DNA from 2 places in the Bacillus sp. 5w2 genome. Region 2 is predicted to be linked to the other one. Evidence: riboswitches for the same ligand, from Rfam matches in the RefSeq annotation. Region 2 holds a riboswitch; the other holds the start of a gene.
What was found. A riboswitch is a leader RNA that binds a small molecule or an ion and turns the genes downstream of it on or off. The one in region 2 is predicted to bind FMN.
Positions count from the first base shown of each region.

Region 1: it holds a riboswitch for FMN, as region 2 does, so the genes downstream of both, ribD (bifunctional diaminohydroxyphosphoribosylaminopyrimidine deaminase/5-amino-6-(5-phosphoribosylamino)uracil reductase RibD) here and ACXY7N_RS06255 (ECF transporter S component) in region 2, are expected to answer to the same signal.

Region 1 covers NZ_JBTIWT010000003.1:414,463-424,110, forward strand. The annotation lists gene ACXY7N_RS09550 (alpha/beta fold hydrolase) at 71-1,072, shown strand; gene ACXY7N_RS09555 (Na+/H+ antiporter family protein) at 1,201-2,520, shown strand; gene ACXY7N_RS09560 (LacI family DNA-binding transcriptional regulator) at 2,544-3,407, opposite strand; gene ACXY7N_RS09565 (GNAT family N-acetyltransferase) at 3,507-3,989, opposite strand; gene ACXY7N_RS09570 (alpha/beta hydrolase) at 4,071-4,994, shown strand; gene ACXY7N_RS09575 (DUF2552 family protein) at 5,006-5,251, opposite strand; gene ACXY7N_RS09580 (CDGSH iron-sulfur domain-containing protein) at 5,540-5,746, shown strand; FMN riboswitch at 5,937-6,080, shown strand; gene ribD (bifunctional diaminohydroxyphosphoribosylaminopyrimidine deaminase/5-amino-6-(5-phosphoribosylamino)uracil reductase RibD) at 6,388-7,500, shown strand; gene ribE (riboflavin synthase subunit alpha) at 7,482-8,126, shown strand; gene ribBA (bifunctional 3,4-dihydroxy-2-butanone 4-phosphate synthase/GTP cyclohydrolase II) at 8,139-9,332, shown strand; gene ribH (6,7-dimethyl-8-ribityllumazine synthase) at 9,351-9,648, shown strand, end outside.
Region 2 covers NZ_JBTIWT010000002.1:375,473-385,120, forward strand. The annotation lists gene resD (DNA-binding response regulator ResD) at 1-398, shown strand, start outside; gene resE (sensor histidine kinase ResE) at 398-2,173, shown strand; gene ACXY7N_RS06240 (cob(I)yrinic acid a,c-diamide adenosyltransferase) at 2,301-2,882, shown strand; gene ACXY7N_RS06245 (peptidoglycan DD-metalloendopeptidase family protein) at 2,967-3,581, shown strand; gene ACXY7N_RS06250 (hypothetical protein) at 3,611-4,297, opposite strand; FMN riboswitch at 4,544-4,683, shown strand; gene ACXY7N_RS06255 (ECF transporter S component) at 4,846-5,424, shown strand; gene ACXY7N_RS06260 (ferredoxin) at 5,704-5,952, opposite strand; gene ACXY7N_RS06265 (YpbB family protein) at 6,251-7,312, shown strand; gene ACXY7N_RS06270 (RecQ family ATP-dependent DNA helicase) at 7,302-8,831, shown strand; gene ACXY7N_RS06275 (CPBP family intramembrane glutamic endopeptidase) at 8,831-9,394, shown strand; gene ACXY7N_RS06280 (LysM peptidoglycan-binding domain-containing protein) at 9,417-9,648, shown strand, end outside.

The DNA.
Region 1 (9,648 bases), on a different contig from region 2:
TTTTCTAACAGTATATGCAAAACGAATAGCCTGTGCGATTCATACGATTTCAGAAAAGGAGGGTTTCAATATGCTTTTTCGTAGCTATACCCCACAGTTCTATAATGAAAATAAACAACTCATTCCTAATAGTGTCGCTACGATGGAAAGCGTTATGATTAATAATCGAAAACAAACTCTCCTTATACGCGGTCAAAACGTAGAGCAGCCTATTTTATTATGTTGTCACGGCGGACCTGGTATGGCACAAATCGGATTTATTCGTCATTTTCAAAAAGAATTGGAGAAACACTTTATCGTTATTAATTGGGATCAGCGCGGGGCAGGTAAATCCTTTTCAATGAAAGATTTCGGGGCAAATTTTACAATCGAACAATTCGTTTCCGATGCAAAAGAAGTTATTCAATATGTACTTAAAAAATTCAATAAACAAAAACTATTTCTTGCTGGTCATTCTTGGGGGAGTATTATTGGGCTTAACATAGCACATCGATATCCAAAGTATATCGAAGCTTACATTGGTATTGGACAAATTGTACATATGAAACAAAATGAAGAACTACTATATCAACATTTAATTAGCTCTGCCAAAAAACATGATCATAAAAAAGCATTAGCTTCCCTTTTAAAATTAGGTAAACCACCATTTTTAGATACGAGACGTCTCATTATTCAAAGAAAGTGGCTTGGCACATTCGGGGGTGCAATTCAAAATGGATCTTCCTTTTCTTTCATACGAAAAGGCTTCTTTTCTCCTGAATATACGCTATTAGATTGGTTCAAATTTCTCGCAGGAAACTTAAAATCTGGTGTTTTATGGGAAGAAATGCTGACAATTGATTTCTTTTCTTCTATTTCAAGTTTATCTATTCCAGTTTATTTTTGTTCTGGTCGTTATGATTATCAAACTCCTTATGCACTCGTTCAAGAATATTGTGATGTTATGGAAGCACCCATAAAAAAAATGATTTGGTTCCCAAATTCAGCACATTCTCCTGATTTAGAAGAACCAGAACTATTTGCTAATTCTTTACAATCAATTAAACAAGAGCTAGCTTTTCAGCATTCGTAACAAAAGGCTCTTTTACATTTCATAGAAAACATTTTATAATAATATGTCGCAACTATGTATAAATATAGCAAAGTGCTTCATATTTACTTGCCTTAACACAATAAAAATTTAGGGAGATTACATTTATTATGAACGCTGTACTCGTCGCAGTAGCAGTTATGCTATTGCTTAGTTTGTTACGTGTCCAGGTCATTGTCGCCATCATTGTTGGAGCTTTAACAGGCGGAATTATCGGCGGACTCGGTATTTCAGAAACTATTAATACTTTTACAACTGGTCTTGGTAACAGTGCTCCAATCGCTTTAAGTTATGCAATGCTTGGCGGTTTCGCTATTTCCCTTTCCAAAACAGGACTTCCAGATGCCATGATTCAAACTGCATTAAAATGGATTGGCAATGAACAAGACACGAAAAAACAAGTTTATTCTAAAATACTTATTTTATTCATCATTTTAACGATGGCTTGTTTCTCACAAAATGTGATTCCTGTTCATATCGCTTTCATCCCCATCTTAATTCCAGCACTTTTAAAAGTATTAAATGAGCTGAAAGTGGATCGCAGACTTGTTACATGTATTATTACATTCGGATTGATTACTCCTTATATGTGGATTCCAGCAGGGTTCGGAAAAATTTATCATGACGTATTGCAAACAAATGCTGCGCAAAGCGGTCTTACATTTGATGTCGCGCTTATTCCAAAAGCAATGACTATTCCAGCAATCGGTATGATTATCGGATTATGTGTAGCGGTATTCATTACGTACCGAAAACCTCGTACGTATGAAACAGAACAAATTCATACTACTGCAAATGAAATCGTTCCCTATACAAAACGGAGCATTACTTTCGGATTATTATCTATCATAGCCACATTAACTGTTCAATTAGCAACAGAATCAATGATTTTCGGTGCTTTAGCGGGGATTATCGTTTTATCAGTAAGTGGTAGTCTACCACTTAAAGAAGCAGATGCGATATTAACAAGCGGAATGCGTATGATGTCCTTTATCGGTTTTGTTATGATTGCTGCCGCTGGATTTGGCGCTGTTCTTCGAAAAACAGGACATGTTGAATCTCTCGTGCAAACGAGTGCTCATATAATCGGAAATAACAAACCACTCGCTGCATTTCTTATGCTTATTATTGGACTTCTCGTTACGATGGGAATTGGTTCATCCTTTTCAACCATTCCTATCTTAACAACAATTTTTGTACCTCTTTGCATGCAGCTTGGATTTAGTCCAATGGCCACAATTGCAATTATCGGTACAGCCGGAGCGCTAGGTGATGCCGGATCTCCAGCGTCAGATAGTACACTTGGACCAACATCAGGTTTAAATGCTGATGGTCAACACCATCATATATGGGATACATGTGTACCGACTTTTCTGCATTATAATATACCGTTACTTATATTCGGCTTTATTGCCGCAATTACATTATAAAAGGTGCGTTTTATACGCACCTTTTACTTTTTTATTTTTCCTTTTAATTGTTGAAAAGCTATTTTCCCATTATCTTCGACATAGCTTTCAATTGCCGGTAGTGATGGAGCTATCCATTCACACTCCATACTCCCATTCGGCCCAATAATTTTCAATTTATCTGGTATATGTATATTTAGAAATCTCGCTGACCGAATTAACTCAATAGCAATCTGATCACTTGAGGCTACAATTCCATCTATATACGGATTGTTTTGCAATAATGTAATAAACTGTTTATTCGTATACCCTTGTACACATACTTCTCGATAAGAGATTCCTTCCTCCCAAACAGCGTCTAAAAATCCTGATATGTGCTCTTCCATTTCTTCACTATCTTCTCCCTCATCGAAATAAGCAAGAAAGTGACAGCCTTTCTCTTTTAATACAGAAACCGCCCTTTGTCCACTTTCATAATGATTTGCATAGGATTTTTTTTCATCAATCACAACAAACGGAAGTGAAATTTCTCCTATACTTTTAAAGACTGATCTTGTCACAATAACACCTGCAACGTTATTTTCTTTCAACATATGTATGTATCTATCTTTATTCTCTATATTACAAACAATGATTTGATATCCTTCTTTATACGCTATTTCCTCAATACAATGTAGCAAAGTGATGTTTGATAGGTCATATAAATTATCTACAAGTAATGCAATTATCGTTGAATTTTGTTTAAACAATGGCTTTGTTGCACTATTTGGCCTATAACGTAATTCCTCAATTGCTTCCTTTACTTGTTTTACTGTGTCCTCATGAACGTATCCTTTTTCATTAATAACTCGTGAAACGGTTGCGACTGAAACACCTGCCAATTTTGCAACATCACGTATAGTTGCCACATCGTCACCCCTTAATATGGTAATAGATTACAATTTTACGGTAACCTAAATTACAATTTTCGTCAAGATTAATAACTTATATTTCTGAAAATTGTTACATCAATTCGTTAAGTGATACCCCAACTGAATTTCATGTACAATTGGAATATTATCATATCCGATACGTGGAATTTCTTTCTTTATTTTTCGCGCCTCTTCCACTGCATTCACATATAAATTGGTCATCATAAAGTTCCGTTTTTGGTAAAAGCGTAAAGCGTTCATATTATCATTTGTTGTAATGAGCCATACCTCCTTGCAATGTTTCTCTTTTGCAACTTGTAATACACAGTCCACAAGTTTCGTCCCTATTCCTTTTCTTTCTTCAAAGCTATCTAACGATACAATTTCGCACATATTTCCGGTCACTTCATACGTTATAATTCCGATTATTCTGTCATCTAATAACGCAACAAATCCTGGCAATTCTTCTAACTGATGCCCCTTACCACGCGAAACCATCAATGAACTCCCCCAGTTCTCACACATGAATATTCGGATTGTTTCTTTCATCGCCGGCGTAATTTTTTGTATATACACCATTTCCTATTTCTCCCCTTTTCTATCATTGTGATACAATGTAAGTGTATCACATGTAACGGTATTTGGAGGATGAGGTAAAGTATGAAACGTTTTTTTGCAGCATTGTTTACTATACTAGGTGCAATAACTGCCCTTGGGATTTTCTTTACAAATAAAGTGATGTACTTAAAGAAAAAAACAGAGGAAGAAGTACTCGAAAGAGAAACGAAAAAACATTTTCGTATAGAGGATTTTGATGCTCTTCATAAAGAAGAAATTCATATTCCTTCGCAATTTGGATATGATCTTCACGGATATTACATTCCTGCTGGTCATTCCAATAAGTTTATGATTTTTTGTCACGGCGTAACTGTAAATAAAATGAACTCTGTAAAATATGCAAGGTTATTTTTAAACAGAGGATATAATGTCGTTATTTATGATCATCGTCGTCATGGTAAAACTGGTGGAAAAACAACAAGCTATGGATACTATGAAAAACATGATTTAAAATCTGTAGTTGACTGGCTAAAAAGTCGTTTTGGAACAAATATAACACTCGGTATTCATGGTGAATCTATGGGAGCTGCAACACTTCTTCAATATGCAGGACTTGTAGAAGATGGTGCTGATTTCTATATTGCAGATTGTCCTTTTTCTGATTTCTACGGGCAGTTACAACACCGTTTAAAGGTTGAATTCCATTTACCTAAATGGCCTTTATTACCTTTAGCAAATGCTTTTTTAAAAGTACGTGACGGTTATACGATTCGTGAAGTTTCACCAATCGATTGTATAAAAAACATTCAAAATCCCGTCCTCTTTATTCATAGTAAAGATGATGATTATATTTTAGCTGATATGACGAAAGCACTATATGAAGCAAAAGAAAACAATAAACAACTTTATATTGCAGAACGCGGCGCACACGCTTGCTCTTATAACGAAAATAAAGAAGAGTATGAAGCAGCCGTTGATCAATTTTTAAAATCATATGTAAAAGAAACAAAAAACAGGCTTGCATAAGCCTGTTTTTTTTATTGCGCTAAAACGTCTGTAACTTGTTCCATGTTTTCAGAAATCCATTGCACTGCTTCATCCAGTGTTGGAAATTCTGTCGTTTGAAATGTTACTTCATCTTGAAGTAACCAAACATCCTTTGCCTCTTGCCCTACACCTGCAATGGACCAATGTAACAAACTATATGGATGATTATCATTCAAAAATGATGCCCACGTGCGCTCATTTGCAATGTTTCGTAATGTATGTAATTGTTTATCCATCTCTCGTCACCTTACTCTAGTCAGTTATAAAAAACATTATAACACTGTCTTCTCTTTCAAACAAAGTGCTCTTTTTGCCCCGCTATTTGCGGGCAGTAAAACTCCCACCTCAAAATTCGGCTGAAACAAAGAAGTTAGGTGGGAGATTAACTGCCCCTAAAAGCCCGATTGGTTCAACTAATAATCAGCGGGGGATACCTCCCCCATTGATTAAAGTTTCACTTTATATTGTCAAGCACTTCTCTTGATTATATGATGGAATTAAGCGTTTGGGAAGGAGGGATAACGTTGGCAAAAGTACAAATTAAAGTAAATGATAATGGCTCTTTTCGCGTTACAGGGGACGTGGAATTAGTCGATTCACAAGGGAATGTATTCCCAGCAAAACCGGCATTTTCTTTATGCCGTTGTGGTTTATCAAAAAATATGCCTTATTGCGATGCTTCGCATAAAGGTAAATTCGAGTCTGTTGTTAGAGCACCAGAGGCAGAATAATTTAACATGTGACATGCACATTTTTTTGTGCATGTTTTTTCTTTTTAGTAACTCCGTTATATCCCTTCTCCTTACAACATTTCTAATACTTTTGTCTCCATTCCAGCCTACATATATTTTCACACAATTCTTCACATTCGAATATTTTTTTCTAGCCTTTTATTTTTTTTGTGCTATAATTTGAGCAAACAACATCCTTCGGGGTCGGGTGAAATTCCCAACCGGCGGTGATGAAGTGCAAACTTCTAAGTCCGTGACCCGTTTTCAACTTGAAAACGGTGGATCTAGTGAAACTCTAGGGCCGACAGTATAGTCTGGATGGGAGAAGGATATGTTTCTAGTTTTTTATATAGTGAATACACTTTTATTTCAGTATGCATATTTTTAAAGGTTCATTTTGATTCTTTATATATGTTTAGTTTTCTATACTCATTTTTTTATACTGAAATAAAAAGAGACAACTAGCGTTTGAAAAATTCGATATTTTGCTAGGCTTTTTCCTTATGCAGAAATATCAATTATCGTTAGGTTTCTTTCCTATGCTTTCGTATTCAAACTATATTTCTAGAAATCACGTCTCCCAAACCCCAAGGATATTAAATCCTTGGGGTTTTTTGATTTTTTTAGGAGAGGTGAAGAGAATGACAGATCAAGAATATATGAGGATTGCCTTGCAGTTAGCAGAAGGGACATCTGGGCAAACAAGCCCAAATCCTATGGTTGGTGCTGTTGTTATAAAAGATGGAAACATCGTCGGTATGGGCGCCCATTTACGTGCTGGTGAAGGACACGCAGAAGTTCACGCCCTTCATATGGCTGGTGAGAAGGCAAAAGGAGCTACCGTTTATGTAACTCTTGAACCTTGTAGCCATTTTGGAAAAACACCACCTTGCTGTGAATTGCTCATCAAAAAAGGAGTCAAACGGGTTGTAATTGCTACTCTTGATTGCAATCCTCTCGTTTCTGGTAATGGAAAAAGGAGATTAGAAGAAGCTGGTATCGAAGTAACTACCGGTGTTCTTGAAGCAGAAGCAGTTTTATTAAATCGTTACTTTTTTCACTACATGAAAACGAAACGCCCATTTGTAACAATAAAAACAGCGATGAGCTTAGATGGAAAAACAGCAACTGTAACTGGTGAAAGTAAGTGGATTACAGGGGAAGAAGCACGAGCTGATGTTCACCAATATCGCCATACACATGATGCGATTCTCGTTGGAGTGAATACGGTTATCGCTGATAATCCACATTTAACGACAAGAATTCCAAATGGGGGGAAACATCCTATTCGCGTTATTTTAGATAACCATTTACGAACGCCACCATCTTCTCATGTCATAACAGATGGTTTAGCACCGACATGGATTATTGTCGGTAAGGATGTAAATAAAGAGAAAATAGCTTCTTATGAATCTGAAAATATAGCTATTTTCCAAATGAAAACGAAGCAAATTGAAATCCAAGATCTCTTACACTTACTTGGCGAAAAACAAATCCTTTCTCTTTTCGTCGAAGGTGGTCAAACAGTTCATGCGAGTTTCTTACAAACAAAGTATTTCAATGAAATTGTGACTTATATAAGCCCAAAATTAATTGGCGGGCAAGACGCTCCTACTTTATTTGGCGGAAATGGTTTTTCAAAATTACAAGATGCACTTTCCTTGGAAATTCAAGAGATGAAACAAATTGGCGATGATATAAAAATCGTTGCGAATGCCCGAAGTGAGGTGACGGAATGTTTACAGGAATTGTAGAAGAATTAGGAACGATTGCAAACATGCAACAAAGCGGAGAATCGATGAAGTTAACGATCCATGCAAATAAAATTTTATCAGATGTTCACTTAGGTGACAGTATCGCGGTTAACGGTATTTGCTTAACTGTAACGAGTTTCACAACAACTTCATTCACAGTGGATGCAATGCCCGAAACGATGCAATCAACATCCCTTCGCATGCTTAAACCGCACTGTAAAGTAAATTTAGAGCGAGCAATGGCTGCAAACGGACGATTCGGTGGACATTTCGTTTCAGGACATATCGATGGCATCGGAACGATATTAAACAAAAAACAACATTATAATGCCCTCTATTACAAAATAGCTATTTCTGATGAATTGCTACGCTATTGTTTGCATAAAGGGTCCGTCGCTGTTGATGGAACGAGTTTAACAATATTTGATATAGACGAATCTTCCATTACAATTTCACTCATCCCGCACACAGTAAGTGAATCTGTTATCGGAGAAAAGAATGCCGGTGACATCGTAAACATTGAGTGTGACATGATTGGTAAATACATCGAACGCTTTATTTCTAAACCTGTAAAACGAACAGGTTCAATGAGCGAAAGCTTTTTACAAGAAAACGGATTTCTATAAGGGGGAAGCATGATGTTTCATCGTATTGAAGAAGCTCTAGAAGATTTAAAACAAGGAAAAGTCGTTATTGTATGTGATGATGAAAACCGTGAAAATGAAGGCGATTTTATCGCTTTAGCAGAGTATATTACGCCAGAAACAATTAACTTTATGATTACACATGGACGTGGTCTCGTTTGTGTACCGATTACGGAAGGGTACGCAGAACGTCTACAATTAGAACCAATGGTAGCTCATAATACAGATTCGCATCATACTGCATTTACAGTGAGTATTGATCATGTTTCTACAACAACAGGGATTAGTGCCCACGAACGTGCAACTACGATACAAGAATTATTAAATCCTGCATCAAAAGGTGCTGATTTCAATCGTCCTGGACATATCTTTCCATTAATTGCGAAAGAAGGCGGTGTCCTGCGCCGTGCTGGTCATACAGAAGCTGCTGTCGATTTAGCACAGCTTTGCGGAGCAGAACCAGCTGGAGTTATTTGCGAAATTATTAATGAGGACGGTACGATGGCACGCGTACCTGATTTAATACAGTGCGCAAAACAATTTGATATAAAAATGATTACAATAGAAGATTTAATTGCTTATCGCCGCCACCATGAAACATTAGTGACGCGAGAAGTGGAAATTACATTACCTACAGATTTCGGTACTTTCCATGCAATTGGCTATTCTAATTCATTGGATTCGAAAGAGCATATCGCACTCGTAAAAGGTGATATTTCAACAGGAGAGCCTGTACTTGTACGCGTTCATTCAGAATGTTTAACAGGAGATGTATTTGGCTCGTGCCGCTGTGATTGCGGACCACAACTCCATGCTGCACTGGCTCAAATTGAGCGTGAAGGCAAAGGCGTTCTTCTTTATATGAGACAAGAAGGACGAGGTATTGGGCTTCTTAATAAGCTTCGCGCTTATAAGTTACAAGAAGAAGGCTTCGATACTGTAGAAGCAAATGAAAAGCTTGGATTCCCAGCTGATTTGCGTGATTACGGTATTGGCGCTCAAATTTTAAAAGATTTAGGTTTACAACATTTACGATTATTAACGAATAACCCGCGAAAAATTGCTGGCTTACAAGGTTACGATTTAGAAGTAATCGAGCGTGTACCATTGCAAATGCCAACAAAAGAAGAGAATAAAACGTATTTACAAACGAAAGTAAACAAATTAGGACATTTACTAAACTTATAATTAAGGGAGAGATTTATTATGGTATTCGAAGGTCATTTAGTTGGTACAGGATTAAAAGTTGGGGTTGTTGTTGGACGTTTTAATGAATTTATTACAAGTAAGTTACTTGGCGGCGCTTTAGACGGATTAAAGCGTCACGGTGTAGAAGAAACTGATATCGATGTTGCTTGGGTTCCTGGCGCATTTGAAATTCCTTTAATCGCTAAAAAAATGGCTAATAGCGGGAAGTATGATGCTGTTATTACGTTAGGTACTGTAATTCGCGGTGCTACAACACATTACGATTACGTTTGTAACGAAGTAGCAAAAGGTGTTG
Region 2 (9,648 bases):
GCCCGCGTGAAGTAGTGCTTCGTGTGAAAGCGGTATTACGTCGTGCTGTACCAACAACATTCTTTACACAAGATACAACGACAAAAGATGTTACTGTGTTCCCTCATTTAACAATTGATAATGATGCACACCGTGTTACAGCAGATGGTAATGAAGTGAACTTAACACCGAAAGAGTACGAATTACTATTATTCTTAGCGAAAGCGCCTGATAAAGTATTTGATCGTGAACAATTGTTAAAAGAAGTATGGCAATATGAATTCTTCGGAGATTTACGTACAGTGGATACGCATGTAAAGCGTTTGCGTGAGAAGTTAAGCAAAAAATCACCAGATGCTGCGAAGATGATTGTTACCGTTTGGGGCGTAGGTTACAAGTTTGAGGTTGTGAACGACTGATGCTTTGGAGAAGTGTAGTAGGGAAGTTATGGATGACCATATTACTTCTCGTTTCGTTTGTGCTTGGATTTGTTGCGATTTTACTTTCACAGTTTTTTAGAACATATTATGTTGATATGAGTGAAGCAAGGCTTCAAAAAGTTGCAACAAGTGTTTCAGAGTTAATTGAAGAAGGTGCCGATGTAAAAACGATTGAGAATATCGCGTACAAATTCTCTGATCCACTTTCAAGGATCATTATCGTAGAAGATGGTAAAGAAATATCTTCTTCGCCGAAACAAGAAGGGTTAGTCACTCTTACAATGAATGATTTGAAAGAAGATAAAGAATTAGCGGCTGTTTTTACAGACAAAAAAGAAATTAAGAATAACATTAGAAAAGCCTCTAATAGTAGAAAGAATAAAAACACTGAAAATGATATTATGATTGTCGGAAAACCAGTACAGTCAAAAAATCAAAGTGCAGTGTTTGTATATGAATCTTTACAAGTGCCGATACAAGGTATGGAGAGAACTACGGATTTCATTTTCTTATCAGCAGGGATTGCGATTATATTAACAACTTTCTTTGCATTCTTCTTGTCTACTCGAATTACAGCACCACTCCGTAAAATGCGTGAGGTTGCTTTTGAGGTGGCGCGTGGGAAGTTTGATGCGAAGGCTCCTATGGTATCTCAGGACGAGATTGGTGAGCTTGCAACGGCCTTAAATCAAATGGGGAAACAGTTGAAGTTTAATATGAATGCCCTGCAGCAAGAAAAAGAACAGTTAGCTAGTATTTTAAGTAGTATGGCAGATGGGGTTATTACATTAAATCAAGAAGGTGAAGTCGTTGTAATCAATCCGCCGGCTGAACATTTCTTACAAGTTTGGCAAGAAGAAAAGGAAGTAGAGTTGAGTAAAAAACTACCTTCTGAACTTGTTGAACTATTCCATCTCGTTGTAGAAAGCGAACAACAACAAGTGGTTGAAATTAATTTACAAAAAGGTAACTATGTAGTTCTTATGACGCCGCTTTACAACCAAACGAAAATTCGTGGAGCTGTAGCTGTATTGCGTGATATGACGGAAGAACGTCGTCTTGAGAAGATGCGTCAAGACTTTATTGCGAATGTATCACATGAACTTCGTACACCGATGGTAATGCTTCAAGGGTATAGTGAAGCGATTTTAGATGATATTGTGCAAACGAAAGAAGAAATTAATGAGTTTGTTCAAATCATTTATGATGAATCCGTTCGTCTAGGTAAACTTGTAAATGAATTATTAGATTTAGCACGTATGGAAAGCGGTAATGTAGAGTTACATATAGGTGAAGTTGATATTCATCCTTTCGTTGAAAAAATAGGTCGTAAATTCCAAGGAATTGCAAAGGATAAAGAAGTCGCATTAACGGTTGATTTCCAAAATCCAATTGAGCAATACCCGTTTGATGCAGATCGTATGGAACAAGTATTGACGAATTTAATTGATAACGCAATTCGTCATACGAATGCAGGCGGACATGTAACGCTTGTAATTGATACGAAAAATAATGGGCTTATTTTTGAAGTGCAAGATTCGGGTGCCGGCATTCCAGAAGAAGATATTCCATTTTTATTTGATCGTTTCTACAAAGCTGATAAAGCAAGGACACGTGGAAAAAAAGGTGGAACAGGACTCGGACTTGCGATTGCAAAAAATATTGTGCAAGGCCATGATGGTAAAATTACTGTTTCAAGTGTTGTTGGAGAGGGAACTACATTCTCTGTATATTTACCAAATCGTATAATTTAGATATATGTTTTTAAAGTTGATAATACATAAAGTTCTACTGTTTTTTATTTTTTTGTAAATAAATAATAGTAGAACTTTTTTTCTATCGTAGTCGAATGAAGAATAATAAGAGGGGTGTCGTGAAGCGATGAAATTATACACAAAAACAGGAGATAAAGGGATAACAAGTGTAATAGGCGGCAGAGTGGATAAAGATGATATCCGAGTTGAAGCATATGGCACGATAGATGAGGCGAATTCTCATATTGGATATGCGATGACGAAGCTACAAGGCGGGTCTTTTGGAGATATTTACAATGAACTTGAAAATATTCAACACGAACTATTTGATTGCGGGGGAGACTTGGCGATAGTAGAGGGGAAAATTTCTTATAAAGTAAAGATCGAAATGGTCGAAAGCTTAGAAAGAAGGATTGATTCGTATATAGAAGAAGCACCGCCGTTAGAGCGCTTTATTTTACCAGGTGGAAGTGAGTCGGCAGCAGCTATTCATATTGCACGTACAGTTGTAAGGCGGGCAGAACGATGTATCGTGTCTTTACAAAAAGAAGGGGAAATAAATGAAGTTGTTCTAAAGTATGTAAATAGATTATCTGATTATTTGTTTGCAGTAGCTAGAGTAATAAACGCTCGATTACAAGTAAAAGATGTGGAGTATAATCGCAGTGCAATCGTTTTTCGTGATAAAAAAGAAAAGGAAGTGGAGTGATTCACTTTCTTTTTTTGTATACTTTTTTCTGTAATATACCAAAATAGAGAAGGTATGGTGTTAATTAGAAAACGGAGGATATATATGAAAGTGTTAAAATGTGGCGTCATGTTATTGACAGTACTGTTTTTATCTCAATTACATGTGTACGCAGATGGAAATCGATGGACATGGCCTGTTGAAGGGCAGATAAGTGATTATTTTGGGACAAGGCATGGAAAACACTACGGTATAGATATAGCGGCACCGATCGGCGCGCCTGTGGCAGCTATTCAAGAGGGGAAGGTAACAAAGTCTTATTATTCAAGTAGTTATGGAAACGTTGTATTTATTAAACATGGAGAATATGAGGCTGTGTATGCACATTTAAATAAGAGATATGTAGTTCAAGGGGATAATATTTCAAAAGGAAAAATAATTGGAGAAGTAGGAAATACGGGAGAATCGCGAGGTGCACACTTACATTTAGAAGTTCATCAAGGCAGATGGACGATGGCGAAAAAGAATGCAATGAATCCATTGCTTGTTTTAAATGAACAAAGAAATGAAGTCGTTTCCTCATCGTTATATGTCGTGCAAAAAGGGGACACTTTAGTTAGTATTGCCCGGAAATTTAGTATGACAGTTAAGGAAATTAAAGAAAAAAACGGCTTGCAGCAAGAGCTGATTTATCAAAATCAACAATTATACGTAAAGTGAAAAAAAGAGCTAGTTTAACTAGCTCTTTTTTACCAAAAAATAAAGACACATATAAATCCAGAAATAGCTAAGTAGCTATATAAGTAAAATACTTTTGTTCTTGTTTTTTCGTTTGTTCGAAACAGTACAATAGTCGGTTCAATTAAACCGATTGTCAAACAAAGTAAACCAAGAAGCATACAGCCGATTGAAATGGAGTACAAGGCGATTTGTGGTGCTTGAAATGGAATCATCCATTTTAATAAAAATGCAATAAGTGCAGTGTAGCAAATGCTGCCGATGTATTTATTCAACGGTGCATTAGAACGGAAACCTGGAAGTTTTTTTAAGAAAGAGCGGGAAACAACTTCAGTTTGTAAAGATGTATGCTCTTCGATTATCTTTTGAGCTTCTTTTCCTTTTTGAAAAAGGGATAATATCCAGTTCCGCTCACCTTGAAAAATAAATTGAGAAGTTGTTAAATAATGATCCACCTTCACTTTATTCCAATTCTTCCACGGATGACGCTCACACAATTTTAATTTACTCTCTGTTTTTTTATCATACTGATAAATACTGATGCCATCTTCGTCGAAAGCAGCATAGTATGTCTCTCTTGAGAATGTGCCTAAATCAATTGGACAGTAGAAAAGTAATTCTTTTTTCAAATAAAAGTATTCTTTTCTTAAGTTTTTTTTCATTGTTTCTCGAATAGAGTGTCTCTTTTCTTTCTTCATGACATTTCCTCCATAATCCAGAAAATGTTCTTATCTTAACAATTCAACATCTTATCACTTTTAATTATATATGACTAGGGGATTCATAGGAGAAATGCCGAATTGTAAAAAAACTGGGGTGTATTGTAAAATATAGTGATTGGTTTTTGATTATATAAAATTAATAACTTATTTTTAATAAGTTACACTTTTTTTGTTCACAATACAATCGTGTTGTTGTATAATGAAGTGGAAAATAGAATATCGGTCTATCTTCGGGGCAGGGTGAAAATCCCGACCGGCGGTGATGAACTATATGTGATTTTGTTCTAAGCCCGCGAGCCGTTAAGGCAGGATTTGGTGTGATTCCAAAGCCGACAGTACAGTCTGGATGGGAGAAGATGGAGGTTCAAGCGTTCAAAAAAGATATGAATTTGAACGTCTGTTTGATGTGCCTTAAATTCTCCCTTTGTGTAAAACACAAAGGGTTTTTTCGTTCTATGAAAAAGTAGGCATAGCAGAACCTTTCCACTTTCCATGAGATGATCGATGGAAAAGGAGAGAGAAAGATGAAACAAAAAAACAGTGTAGTGCAGATGGTGAGTGTAGCAATGCTAAGTAGTATTGCATATTTACTGATGATGTTGGATTTCCCGTTCCCAGGGCTTCCGCCATTTTTAAAAATTGATTTTAGTGATGTACCAGCTCTAATTGCTGCGATTATTTTCGGGCCAGTTGCAGGGATAATTGTAGAGGCGATAAAGAATATTTTACATTACGGGATTCAAGGGAGTTTAACGGGAGTGCCAGTTGGAGAAATTGCTAACTTTATTGCAGGATGTTTATTTATTGGACCGGCAGCTTTCTTATTTAGGAAGTATCGTACTGTTAAGAGCTTAACGACAGGATTAATGCTAGGGACAATTACAATGGCGCTCATTATGAGTGTATTAAATTACATCATTATATTCCCAGCTTACACTTGGTTTTTAAATTCACCAGCTATGTCTAGCGAGGCTATAAGAACAACGGTTGTAACGGCAATCTTACCATTTAATTTGATTAAAGGAATTGTTGTGACAATTGTATTTGTAGCGTTATTCTCACGCCTGAAAGTATGGGTGTTTGCAAAAATGAAAAATGCATAAAATATAAAGTGAAACTTTAATCAGTGGGGGTTTTGTTCCTCTCCCGCTGATTATCATTCCTCACCAATCGGGCCTTTACGGGCAGCCCGACCCTCACCTAACTTCTTTGTTTTCGTTGAATTTTGAGGTGGGGGTCTTACGGCCTGGCAAATAGCGGGGTAAAATAAAACCATTAGTAGTATGGAACTACTAATGGTTTTTTATTAAGGAGAATGAAAATAAAAAAACAAAAAATACCCCTCTAATTAATGAGGGGTATTTTTTGAAGTTAATAAAAGACTATTCGAATTTTAAAGCATCGCCGTCGAATGATTCGTCAGCAACTTTAATTGAGTCAGTTGGACAACCTTCGAATGCATCCATCATATCTTCAACTAATACATCTGGAATTTCAACGATACCTTGGTTATCGTCTAACGTTACAAATGCAATACCTTCATCATCATAATCATAAATGTCTGGTGCAGCAGCGCCGCAAGCACCACATGCGATACAAGTATCTTTATCAACGATTGTATATTTTGCCATCTTTTTTCCCTCCTGATAATATGTATGTGAAAAGCTCGCCATAAAAATTATAATCTTATTGTAAAACGGTTTTTAAAACTTTTCAACATAAAATTATAATGATAATGCTTATCAATTAGAGTGTCAACTAATTTTTGAATTATGTCATAAGATTTTCAAAATACGTAAATGTTATTTCGTTTGGTACAATAGAATATATACAAGTATATATTGCCGATATGATAAGTTTAATCAGTAACGGTAGACGTTGTAATCATACAAAAAAGCAATTAAGTTAGATTGAAAGGTGGAAGCGGTAATGCAACTACAATATACTTTATTGTATTGTTTAAAACAATTGAATGGTGAAAGGACCGTTTCTTCTATTTATTATTTATTAAAGGGAAAACGTTCTTCGCAAACGTTACAAGATGGAAATATGTTCCGAATTTCTTTTTTGTTTGGAATATATAAATCGTTAAATAGAACTGAATATGATCGTGAAGTTGCAAAGTTGTTGCAAGCAGATTTGATTCAAGAAATACATGAAAATACATATTTGTTAACATCTAAAGGTAAAATGCAGTTACATACATGGGAGGAAGTGTATGCTTTTCCAGCGCATTTACATGGTTTGCACTATGGTGAATTAGGTGAAACATTTTGGAAAAGATTATCATTAATTATTCAAACTATATCTAATTTACAACAGAATAATACGAAGTTTATTCCTATTCAACAAGATACAGAAATAATGGTGTGGGTAAAACGCTTTTTAACAGGTATACCGTATAGGCGAAGTGAATTGGCAAAAAGATTATGGGGAGAAATACATAATCTTCTAGGAAAAGGTAATGCGATAGAAGCGACGATTGTAACATATCGATTAACAGGATATAAACGTATCGGTTATACATTGCAGCAATTAGCGGAAATTACGAAACAAGATATATTCAGGGTGTACTTTTTATTTTGGGGTACAATTCACTTCCTTATACAAGAAGTTCGTGATAAAGAAAATGAATTTCCGCTATTAGCTGAGATTATCTCTTATCCAAATGAGAGAGCTGAACTATTTAGTTTATCAACGAAAAAAACATATAATTTTTGGAGACAAGGGCGCTCTTTAGATGAAATAGCGACAATTAGAAATTTAAAGGTTGCAACGATAGAAGATCATTTTGTTGAAATTGCATTGCGAGAGAAAGATTTTTCTATCGAGATGTTTATGGAAAAAGACAAAATAGATAAAGTAACAAAAGTAATTGATGCATTACAAACACGTAAGTTGCGTGAGTTGAAACAAGCGGTTGGAGAAGATATCTCCTATTTTGAGGTCCGTCTTGTATTGGCACGGATGGAGGGTATAAATGAAACTTGAGGAATATTTATATAGGTGGTTTGGATATTCTGAATTTCGTCCAGGTCAAAAAGGGGTAATTACAGATTTATTGGAAGGAAAAGATGTTATAGCGATGCTTCCGACTGGAAGAGGGAAGTCTATGTGCTATCAACTTCCAGGGCTAATGCAAGAAGGAACCGTGCTTGTTGTATCACCATTATTATCTTTGATGGAAGATCAGGTTACACAATTAAAGTATGTTGTGAAAAACCGAGTGATAGCATTTAATAGTTTTCGGACAGTATATGAAAAAAGAGAAGCGATGAAAAAATTAGCTTCATATAAATTTATTTTTGTTTCACCAGAGATGTTGCAGTCGGAATTGTTAATAAGAGAATTGAAGAAAGTTCATATTTCATTATTTGTTGTGGATGAGGCTCATTGTATTTCGCAATGGGGTTATGATTTTAGACCAGACTATAAAAAACTAAATGTAGTCATTGAGAATATCGGGTCTCCTGCGGTGCTAGCATTAACAGCAACAGCGACGAAAGATGTACTTCGAGATATAGCAGAGAGTTTGAGTTTAAAGAATGTTGCGCAGCATGTATACTCTATTGATCGTCCAAATATTGCAATGGAAGTACAATTTGTGGAGACGATAGAAGAGAAGAAAGAAGCGCTTTTGGACCAGGTGATGTATTTACAAGGGCCAGGGATTGTATATTGTTCAAGCAGAGCGTGGACAGAACGTTTAACGGAATATTTAAGAGGAAAAGGCGTGACAGGTGTCGCTTTTTATCATGGCGGTATGGAACATGAAGAGCGTATGTTAATTCAACAGCAATTTATGAATGACCAGTTGCAGCTTGTAATATGCACAAGTGCTTTTGGTATGGGAGTAAATAAGTCGAATACGAGATATATTATTCATTTCCATTATCCGACTAATATAGCTTCTTATTTACAAGAAATTGGAAGGGCTGGAAGAGATGGTGAACCGAGTATAGCTATCTTACTATGTAGTCCGTTAGATCACGATTTGCCAATTTCAATAATTGAAGATGAATTGCCACGTCAGTCGCAAATAAAATTTTTATTTTCTTTACTACAAGAAAGAATGTTTCAAACGAAAGAATTACCAATAGAAGAGGTAGAAGAAATTTGTTATAATGCAGCAAGATTTAATGAACAATATTGGCGTTTCATCCGCTATCATCTCGAACAGCTTGGAATCATACAACAGCGAAAATTAAAATTAGAGAGCTTGTCAGATGAAATTATGAACAGATTAATAGCTGAAGTAGAAATAAGGCTGCGTAATAAATATAGTGAGCTAGAAAACATGAAATCATGGATACAAGTGAAAGGATGTAGACGTGAATATTTGCTGCAACAGTTCGGTTATAGAAAAGAGAACGAGTTAAAAAATTGCTGTGACTATTGTAGTATTACAAAAACAGATTATAAAAAAAGACAAGCGCAACAATCGGATTTCGACTATAATTGGGAAACAGAGTTACAAAAGCTTTTCGGTCTAGAAAAGATGGGGGAATGATGAACATTCAAAGGCATAATATTGAAGATATGAGTCCGAAAGAAATAAGGCTGAATCTGTATATCACACAGTTCATTATTATCGGTATCGGCTGTTTACTAGCGTATATATTATTCCGACATATAAAATCGGTGTATAGTCTGTGGAAATGGGAACCGGTGTCTATACTTATAATAGGTGGCTTATTAGCAATTGGTATTGTGTTATTAGATTATGTTGCAATGCGAGTATTTCCAGAGTCTTGGTTTGATGATGGTGGTATTAACGATAGGATGTTTCAAGGAATGTCAGTTATGCATCTACTCGCTATTACGTTCATTATCGGTTTTGCAGAAGAATTTTTATTTAGAGGTGTAGTGCAGACGCACTTTGGAATTGTAATAGCGAGTTTAGTATTTGCAGTGTTACATATTCGGTATATAAAAAAGCCATTTTTGTTTTGTTTCGTCTGTTTCATTAGTTTTGTCTTTGGTTATGTATTTGAATGGACAGGAAATTTGTTTATAACAATCTTTGCACACTTTCTTGTTGATTTTATAATGGGACTCCAATTAAGAAAATAAATGGAAGGTGGTGGTGAACAACATGAGAAAACGAATTCCTGATTTTGAAGAGGAATTAGAAGTTGAGCGAGTAGAAGAAAAAGAAGGTTTACCGCCGCGTAGTGAAATTCATAGAAATAAAGAGAAAAAACAAAAGTTTAAAATGAATCATATTTTCGTCCGAGTTTTAACATTTCTATTCATATTACTACCAATTAGTATCTTATGGTATACAGATAAATATATTCAAGTGAAAAGTGATGGTAATAACGCTG